One region of the Bacillus sp. NPDC094077 genome, then DNA from elsewhere that is predicted to be linked to it. Evidence: a T-box and tRNA genes for the amino acid it is inferred to sense, from the RefSeq annotation. Region 1 holds a T-box; the other regions hold tRNA genes.

Evidence for each region. The T-box of region 1 lies ahead of ileS2 (isoleucine--tRNA ligase). A T-box ahead of a tRNA ligase gene usually reads a tRNA of that ligase, here a tRNA-Ile.
Region 2: it encodes a tRNA-Ile, which carries the amino acid that the T-box ahead of ileS2 (isoleucine--tRNA ligase) is inferred to sense. The anticodon was not compared.
Region 3: it encodes a tRNA-Ile, which carries the amino acid that the T-box ahead of ileS2 (isoleucine--tRNA ligase) is inferred to sense. The anticodon was not compared.

The regions. Positions count from the first base shown of each region.
Region 1 is NZ_JBNNUF010000001.1:432,529-435,660, reverse strand. It holds gene ACQKNR_RS02105 (RNA-binding protein) at 1-761, shown strand, start outside; gene divIVA (septum site-determining protein DivIVA) at 851-1,357, shown strand; T-box leader at 1,409-1,633, shown strand; gene ileS2 (isoleucine--tRNA ligase) at 1,705-3,132, shown strand, end outside.
Region 2 is NZ_JBNNUF010000001.1:780,589-783,720, reverse strand. It holds gene ispG (flavodoxin-dependent (E)-4-hydroxy-3-methylbut-2-enyl-diphosphate synthase) at 1-228, opposite strand, end outside; gene ACQKNR_RS04070 (hypothetical protein) at 393-752, opposite strand; gene yqgB (protein YqgB) at 827-1,585, opposite strand; tRNA gene ACQKNR_RS04060 (tRNA-Ile) at 1,828-1,901, shown strand; gene sodA (superoxide dismutase [Mn]) at 2,126-2,737, shown strand; gene ACQKNR_RS04050 (MFS transporter) at 2,854-3,132, shown strand, end outside.
Region 3 is NZ_JBNNUF010000027.1:8,551-11,682, forward strand. It holds gene ACQKNR_RS27805 (helix-turn-helix transcriptional regulator) at 1-138, opposite strand, end outside; gene ACQKNR_RS27810 (helix-turn-helix domain-containing protein) at 275-703, shown strand; gene ACQKNR_RS27815 (ImmA/IrrE family metallo-endopeptidase) at 726-1,154, shown strand; gene ACQKNR_RS27820 (hypothetical protein) at 1,399-1,551, opposite strand; tRNA gene ACQKNR_RS27825 (tRNA-Ile) at 1,623-1,696, opposite strand; gene ACQKNR_RS27830 (ArsR/SmtB family transcription factor) at 1,931-2,224, opposite strand; gene ACQKNR_RS27835 (hypothetical protein) at 2,946-3,132, shown strand, end outside.

The sequences.
Region 1 (3,132 bases):
TCTACGAACATTTCAGACCTGATGAAGAGGTCTTTGTGGATAAAGTGTTAGAGTGGAAGCGAACGGCGGAGTACCATCAAGTGAAATTAACAGACTTCCTTGATCCAAGACAGCAACAAATTGTTTCTATGGTAATAGGGCAAGGGGACGTTGCTGTACGATTTGATGGTGCAACGCCACATGCGGAGCGTAGAAGAGCACTCATTTATCCAGACTATCTAGAATTAAATGAAGAAGAATTTCAAGTAGAAGTATTAGAAATTGACTATCCTTCCAAGTTTTATACGCTAGAACATAGGCAAATATTAGGTACATTTATGTCACTTGGTTTAACGAGAGAAAAATGTGGTGATATTTTGCTTCAAGAAAATCGTGCCCAAATTGTAGTTGCGAAAGAAATCGTATCGTACATTGAGATGAACTTACAATCAATAGGAAAAGTAAAAATCTCCTTATCACCTATACAAGGAGAACAAATTCTACAGATCCATGAAACATGGGGAGAGAAATCTGGAACGGTTTCTTCACTTCGTTTAGATGTTATGTTAGCAGAAATGTTACATCTATCCAGACAGAAAATACAACCTCTTATAAAAAATGGTTTAGTAAAAGTTAATTGGAAAACAGTAGAACAAACTTCTTATGAATGTTATCCAGGAGATGTTTTTTCAGTGAGAGGATATGGGCGAAGTAAATTATTTTCTGTAGAAGGTAGAACAAAGCGCGACAAATGGAGAATTTTGTATGGTATACTAAAATGATTGGTTTTTTAGAAGGAAATCCTCCTATTTTGTCGAAGAAAAGATATAATTGAAAGAGGAAATTTAGATAACTACTTGGAGGTGGCGTTGTGCCGTTAACACCATTAGATATTCATAACAAAGAATTTGGTCGCGGATTTCGTGGCTATGATGAAGATCAAGTAAATGAGTTTCTTGATCAAATTATCAAAGATTATGAATTAGTCATTCGTGAGAAAAAAGCTTTAGAAGAAAAAGTTGCGCAATTAGAAGGAAAGTTAGATCACTTCTCTAATATTGAAGATACGTTAAACAAATCTATTGTTGTTGCACAAGAAGCAGCGGAAGAAGTAAAACGTAATGCGCAAAAAGAAGCGAAATTAATCGTGCGTGAAGCAGAGAAGAATGCAGATCGTATCATTAACGAAGCTTTAGTAAAATCAAGAAAAGTTGCTTTTGATATTGAAGAGCTAAAGAAACAAGCGAAAGTATTCCGAACTCGTTTCCGTATGTTATTAGAAACACAGCTTGAAATGTTAAACAACGATGATTGGGATAAACTAATTGAGTTAGAAGACGAAGTAGATGAACTGTTGAAAAAAGAAGAAACAGTGTAAGCTTGACGTTTTTCTCATTATTACATATAATTTTAAACAACATATTTATTAAGAAAAACGAAGATAGGGATAAGTACCTTTTTCATACCTTATATAGCGAACTGAGGATAGTGTGAGCTCAGGATAAGGAGATAATGGGAATATCACCCTGGAGTTCCGCGCTGAACAAATGGAGTAAGCGTCGGCGTATATTCGCGTTAAGAATATAAAGAGGATTATATACATGCGTATATAATCTACTAGGGTGGTACCGCGGGAGACTTTCTCGTCCCTTTTTGGGATGAGAAAGTCTCTTTTTTATTCCGTTTTTTAGGTCTTTCTTTTATACATGTAAGGAGGAATTGAGCATGGAGTATAAAAATACATTACTAATGCCAAAAACAGAGTTCCCAATGCGTGGGAATTTACCAAAACGTGAGCCTGCAATGCAAGAAAAATGGGCTGAAATGAATATTTACGAAAAAGTACAAGAGCATACAAAAGGTCGTCCTTTATTTGTACTGCATGATGGACCTCCATATGCGAATGGTGACATTCATATGGGACATGCACTAAACAAAGTGTTAAAAGACTTTATTGTTCGTTATAAATCAATGACGGGTTACTGTGCACCATATGTACCTGGATGGGATACGCACGGTTTACCAATTGAACAAGCATTAACGAACAAAGGTGTAAAACGTAAAGAAATGACAGTTGCTGAGTTCCGTAAGTTATGTGCAGAGTATGCATATGAACAAGTTGAACGTCAACGTGAACAATTTAAACGTCTAGGTGTACGTGCAGATTGGGATAATCCATATATTACTTTAGAGCCAGCTTATGAGGCACAACAAATTAAAGTGTTTGGTGACATGGCGAAAAAAGGTTATATCTATAAAGGTCAAAAACCAGTTTACTGGTCTCCAACGAGTGAATCCGCTTTAGCAGAAGCTGAGATTGAATACCAAGATAAGAAATCAGCATCTATTTACGTAGCATTCCCTGTAAAAGACGGAAAGAACGTATTAGAAGGTGATGAGAAATATATCATTTGGACAACAACACCTTGGACATTACCTGCAAACTTAGGTATTTCTGTTCATCCAGAACTTGAATATGCTATTGTGAAAGTAAATGGCGAGAAATATATCATCGCTTCTGAACTATTCGATACAGTTGCAAAAACATTAGAATGGGAAAATACTGAAGTTGTGAAAACGGTAAAAGGTAGCGAACTTGAATATACAGTTGCAAAACATCCATTCTACGACCGTGATTCATTAGTTATGCTAGGGGAGCACGTAACAACAGATGCAGGTACGGGTTGCGTTCATACAGCACCTGGGCACGGGGAAGATGACTTCGTTGTTGGTAAAAAGTACGGCTTAGAAGTACTTTGCCCAGTTGATGATAAAGGTGTATTAACAGATGAAGCGCCTGGATTTGAAGGCTTATTCTATGATAAAGCTAACAAGCCAATTACGGAAAAATTAGAAGAAGTAGGCGCGTTACTAAAATTAACATTTATTACACATTCATACCCACATGATTGGAGAACGAAAAAGCCAATTATTTTCCGTGCAACAGCACAGTGGTTTGCATCTATCGAAGCATTCCGTAAAGAGTTATTACAAGCTGTTGAAGAAACGAAATGGGTACCGGCATGGGGAGAAACTCGTCTTCATAATATGGTTCGTGACCGCGGTGACTGGTGTATTTCTCGTCAGCGTGCATGGGGTGTACCGATTCCTGTATTCTATGCCGAGAATGGCGATCCAATCATTACGGATGAA
Region 2 (3,132 bases), 350 kb from region 1:
AATGTTGATTTGTTTTTTTATATCAGCAATAGCATTTGCTGCACGTTCATCTGGAACAGCAACACGGACGACTTGACAGCCAGCTTCTTCTAAACGTTTAATTTCAGCAACTGTTGCTTCAACATCATGTGTTTTTGTTGTTGTCATACTTTGTATAATTAATTCATTATTACCGCCAATTGTTAAATTACCGACTTTAACTGGACGTGTTTTTGTACGATGAGTCATTTCATTCACGAATAGATCGCTCTCCTTATAAAAGAAGTTTCTTTTTTAGTCCCTTACATCAATGATAGTATGTGAGAGAAAGGGCTATAGAAACCGAAGTACTCGGTTTCACTTTTACTATTGTATCAGCGCCTTTATGTAATTGACAAGGATTAAGTGATTGCTCATTGATATAACGGGAATTTATAAGATTTCCCAATTTGTATTTTTGTAGCAGATGTATTTTTGTTTAATTGTTTAAAATCATCAATTACTTTTTCAATAGAAGGGATTTTTTTCTTGTTAATCGCTTCTGTGATAGAAAGGACAGTATCACCTGTTTTGACTTCAATTGCTTTATAAGCTGTATCTGTTTCTTTCTCTTTCTCTTTATTTTGTTTTGTATCTGTATTTTCCTTTTTTATCGTTTGGGCAGCGGTTGTTTTTTTATATGAGCTTAACATCGGTAAAGTGCCGATTTTTATATCGTAATAAAATATATAAACGAGAACAAGCACGAATAAGAATATACCTAATCTCTTCATATTCTTCACTCCCTTGCTAGGAATATATGCTTGTCCAAAAAAAAAAATGCCTATTTAGGCATTTTTTTGTGTTCTTATTTTTCTTTCGGTTTTGGGACTTCTTTAATTGTTAAGTATAGGACAATTAAAACAACTGCGATATAAATGAATGTTGAACCAGGTACGACGATTTTAAATAAATCCATAATCATAAAGAAGATTGTTGGAATTGTATAGCTGTACGCAGTTAGTGTCCAAACTTGTTTATAGGATAATTTACGTTGACCGCTCATAGCAGAACCGATGAACGCAAGTAAAGTCACGCCTAAAAAAGTGATGAATAGCTGGAATAGGTACACTAAAAATCCGATAACAAATAATAAAATTGGATAAATACTATCGAATAAAGAAATAAAGTCTTGCAAATCTTTTTTCTCAAGAGATGCACCTAATAAGTCGTTATAGGAATACGTTTGTGTTTGACCATTTCCTATAGAGACGACTTTATCTTTTAAAACAAATAAACCTGTTTTATTTTGATATTTTTCTAATTCTGTTGAATTTGGATCAAATACGAAAAGGGCATTTCCTTCTTCTTTTTCGATAGGTTGATCAATATCAGCTTTAAGTTCGCCATTTTCAATTTTAAAATCAGGTAAATCTTTTTCAATGACTTGATTTACCATGTTCACACCATCTTGGATAAAGCTACCGTACAAGAAAGTTCTTGGAATAGTAGTAATTAAGCAAAGTAGCATAATATACAAAATGGTTTTACCGATTTTTTGAAAACGGAATAGCGCCATATCTTTAGGCGAGTATACACTTTTTGCGAATTGGGTAAATATGGACATAGATTCACTTCCTTTATGTATGTATAAAGTCATTGTAACGTAGGAATCTAGAGAATCTCAAGATATATTATATTTACATATAGTGAAGATAACTAAATTTCTTTTTATTAATTTTCTTCTTTTGAATGAGAAAAATACAATTGACACTTTTCTTTTTTATATGGTAAATTTATCTTACCTTTCTTAAAGGATATATCCGATAGGAATTCAGTTATTTGATATGTTATTACATACATAATTGTGGACCCTTAGCTCAGCTGGTTAGAGCAGACGGCTCATAACCGTCCGGTCGTAGGTTCGAGTCCTACAGGGTCCATATCCATTTCACATGTTTATTATGTCAGCAGGAAGCTTCCTTGTAGAAGGGAGCTTTTTTTACGGAATATATGAGCATTTTGATTGAAAAGAAGTGGGAATTTTGCTACTTTAATGTTAGCAAGACAATGTGATTTATTTGTTTGCACCCTATGGCAATTAGGGTAGAATGAAGTTGTATGTCACACAAATAGTGACAATACATAAACTGGGAGGAATATAACAATGGCAAAACACGAATTACCAAATTTACCTTATGCGTATGATGCTTTAGAGCCTCACTTTGACAAAGAAACAATGAATATCCATCATACAAAACATCACAACACGTACATTACAAACTTAAACGCTGCTTTAGAAGGTCATGCAGAATTAGCTGACAAAAGCGTTGAAGAATTAGTTGCAAACTTAAATGAAGTACCAGAAGCAATCCGTACAGCAGTACGTAACAATGGTGGTGGACATGCTAACCATACATTCTTCTGGACAATCTTATCTCCAAACGGTGGCGGACAACCAGTAGGCGAATTAGCAACTGCAATTGAAGCGAAATTTGGTAGCTTCGATGCATTCAAAGAAGAATTTGCTAAAGCTGGCGCAACTCGTTTTGGTTCTGGTTGGGCTTGGTTAGTAGTAAATAACGGTGAGTTAGAAGTAACAAGCACTCCAAACCAAGATTCTCCTTTAACTGAAGGTAAAACTCCAGTTATCGGTTTAGATGTTTGGGAGCATGCGTACTACTTACATTACCAAAATCGTCGTCCAGACTACATCGGTGCATTCTGGAACGTTGTAGATTGGAACGCTGCTGAAAAACGTTACCAAGAAGCAAAATAATTGCAATAAACATGGAAAAAGCTGGGAGTAATCTCCTAGCTTTTTTCTATGCTTTCCTTTTACATAATTGGGCTTGTCTTTGGAAGACTAGAACATGAAGTAAAGGAGAGTTGTGTATGAAGTGGAAACATATAATTGGTGACGTTGAAGTGAATCGGGATTTAGTGTTATTGCTTCTTATAGGAGGTTTATACACGCTCGCAATTTCTTTATCGAATACGTTTGTTAACATTTACTTATGGAAACAAACACAAAATTATGTGAATCTTGGCTTGTATAATTTGGCCAGTGTTGTATTACAGCCCCTCACATTTCTTGTAGGGGGGAAATTAGCGAAACGTATTGATCGCTCGATTTTGTTACGAATAGGCGTAGGAACGCTCGCAATTTTTTTT
Region 3 (3,132 bases), on a different contig from region 1:
AGCAATCTTCTTAGCTGTTTCCATTGATGGAGTTCTTTCTTTTTGATCAATCATTCGAATATACCGTTCAGTCACTCCACAATAATGTGCAAGTTCTTTATATAAATTCTTTTGCGGATCATACATTTTATTTCCCATTATCTCACCTCCGAAAGAACAAATAGTTCTAAATACAGATTACAGAACTATTTGTTCTGTGTCAATGCGGAAAAGAACAATTTGTGCTAAAATAAATCAAAAGAGAACAATTAGTTCAATTAGAGAGGTGAACAATGTGATAGGGCTTAGAATAAAATCATTACGAAAAAAGGAAAATTTAACACAAAAACAACTGGCTGAAAAAATTGGAGTATCCCAAAGAATGATAGGTTACTACGAATCAGAAGAAAGATTCCCTCCACATGATGTTCTAACTAAATTAGCTGATTGCTTTTCGGTTTCAGCTGACTTTTTACTAGGACGAGATGTTACAGAGGAGCCAAAAGTGCAATTAACGCAAAAAGATGAGAAAGACATAGCAAAAAGAATGGAAGAAATAAAAAAAGACCTACAAGGCGAAGATGGCTTAATGTTCTCTGGGGAACCAATGAGTCAAGAAGCCGTAGAATCATTGTTAGATGCAATGGAGTACATTGTAAAACAAACGAAAGTAATCAATAAAAAATACGTGCCTAAGAAATATCGTAATCCAGACGATAACTGATGCGAGCTTAGGAGGGAATACATTGAAATTCGTCATTAAAGATCTAGTCCAACAACTTAGCACCCAATACAACACGACAAACCCCTATGAGCTTGCAGATTACTTAAAAATACATGTACTAACATGGGATTTACATGAAGAAATAAATGGTTTTTATAAATATGAAAAAAGAAATCGTTTCATTGTCATTAATACTAATTTGTCTCCATCTATGCAAAGAACTGTTTGTGCTCATGAATTAGGACATGCGGTCCTACATACTCATGCAAATACACCTTTTCTGCGTAAGAATACATTCTTTTCCGTTGATAAATTAGAGATAGAAGCAAATACATTTGCTGCGCTTTTGTTAATTGATCAAAAGACCATTCAGCCTGGTGATACAAAAGCATGTATAGCATACAAAAATAATATTCCAGTTGAACTCTTAGAATTTTATAAAACCTTCTAAAGGAAATAAGACATTTTATGTATTGATTTAAATGCTGACGAGAAAAAAAAGAATGCCTTATCATTAAAAAAGAAGAAATAACAAAGGTTCCTATTGTTGAAAAAACCTATAAAGTCCCTAGTAAGTTAATAAAAAGGACGGATTGAGTTTTAATCAATCCGTCCAAAATTAAAAAGGGGCGTTTATCAAGTATTTGAACTACTCCCACTTAACGACCTTACACCCTATTGGAATTGGAAGTAGTTTAATTCTCTAACATGGATTGTGGAACAACTTTTTTTCCCACTATTTTAAATTCAATTTCCCCTTTTTCCCCATACATTAGTTCTATAATTGGAATAGTTACCATTAATTTTTCTTTCTTTTTTCTTACTGCGTCTAAGTCAATGATTTTCATTTTACAATCCCCTTTATTTATTATAAACAAGGAGAAAGCACTCAAATGAGTGCTTTCTCCTTGTTTATAAGTGGACCTTGTAGGACTCGAACCTACGACCGAACGGTTATGAGCCGTTTGCTCTAACCAGCTGAGCTAAAGGTCCAGAGCATAAATTTTACTTTATAGAACGTATTCACATACAATATTCTACCACATGAATTATCAATTTACCTTACTTTTCATTTAATATGCACATTTGCATCATGTTAACAGTGTTTATACTCCGCACTCCATACACTTTCTAATTAGTACTATCTTTTAATACCTTTAACGAAGTTTGGTTATCAATAAAAAAGTTTCCTGCCTCGTAACAGGAAACCTTTTACAAGTTATTAACCTATAAACCTAAAATTTCAACAATCTGACGGGCCTTAGCATTATCTATAAAATAATGCATCTCTAGTCCTCTTCTTTCTGAACGGAGTACGGTTCCCTTCAATTTTGATAAATGTTGTGAAACAGTGGATTGGGGCAGTCTTAATATTTCAGTTAACTGTGTAACATTACAAATTTTATGATGCATTAATTCATTTACAATTTGTAATCGAACCGGATGTGCCATTACCTTTAATACATCTACATCTTTTTCGTTGATTTCAGCTAGACCTTTATTAGCTATTAGTGTTATCATTTCGCACTCTCCTTTATTAACTTCTATTTTCCTATTATCCTTATAAGTAGTACTTATAGATAATTACCATTTGTCCTGTTGAGAAAATATATTCTCTTTTTTAAACCAAAAAGGACACCTATCCTGAAAACAGTTTTATACTGTTTCAATGAATTGATCCCCTCTAATTTTTTTGACAGACTATATTGGGTTTTGAATGAGGTATATTATAGTCTATTACATAACCTTGAATGATGTTTAACGCGTTTCGTTAAGCAAAAGGGATTCTTCTATCCTTTGTTTAACGTCCGATTAAAATTCTGCTTTTGCCTTCTCATCTTGCAAAATCTATAAGAAGCACCTCTTCATCTCACTTTATACAAAATAATAATTTTATTTCTCAACATAAATCACAGGAATTAAATTCCTAAAAATGGTAATATAAAGGTACCTTCAGTTGTCAATTTTCGTCCCTTTTTGAAAGGCCCTGTCTTTAATGACAAGGCCTTTTAAATTTCCCTAACTCAAAATATCCTTTCTATTTCGTTTTCTCATTAAATCCAATAGTATGTATACCCCCTTAAACCTATTTATTCTCTGTTACATTCCCTCATTTAGAGATGGAGAGACTTCTCACTCATATAAAGAATTATGCAACATTGCATTTGATAATTATTATCGTTGTAACTACAATAATTACAGGGTTACTTTTAATCCAAATATTTTATGTGGAGGTTTTATTATGTTTAAAAAAATCATTGTGTCTTCTATGGCGCTTACTATGTTTGGTGGAGCTGCAACTATGCTAGAGACACCTACTGCTCAAGCAGCTACTTATAACTCTGCATCTTCTTCTTACTTTGATGTTACTCCAGAAGAGGCCGCTGCTTTCTATCAATCTCAAGACTATAAAAAGTTAAAAGTATTTA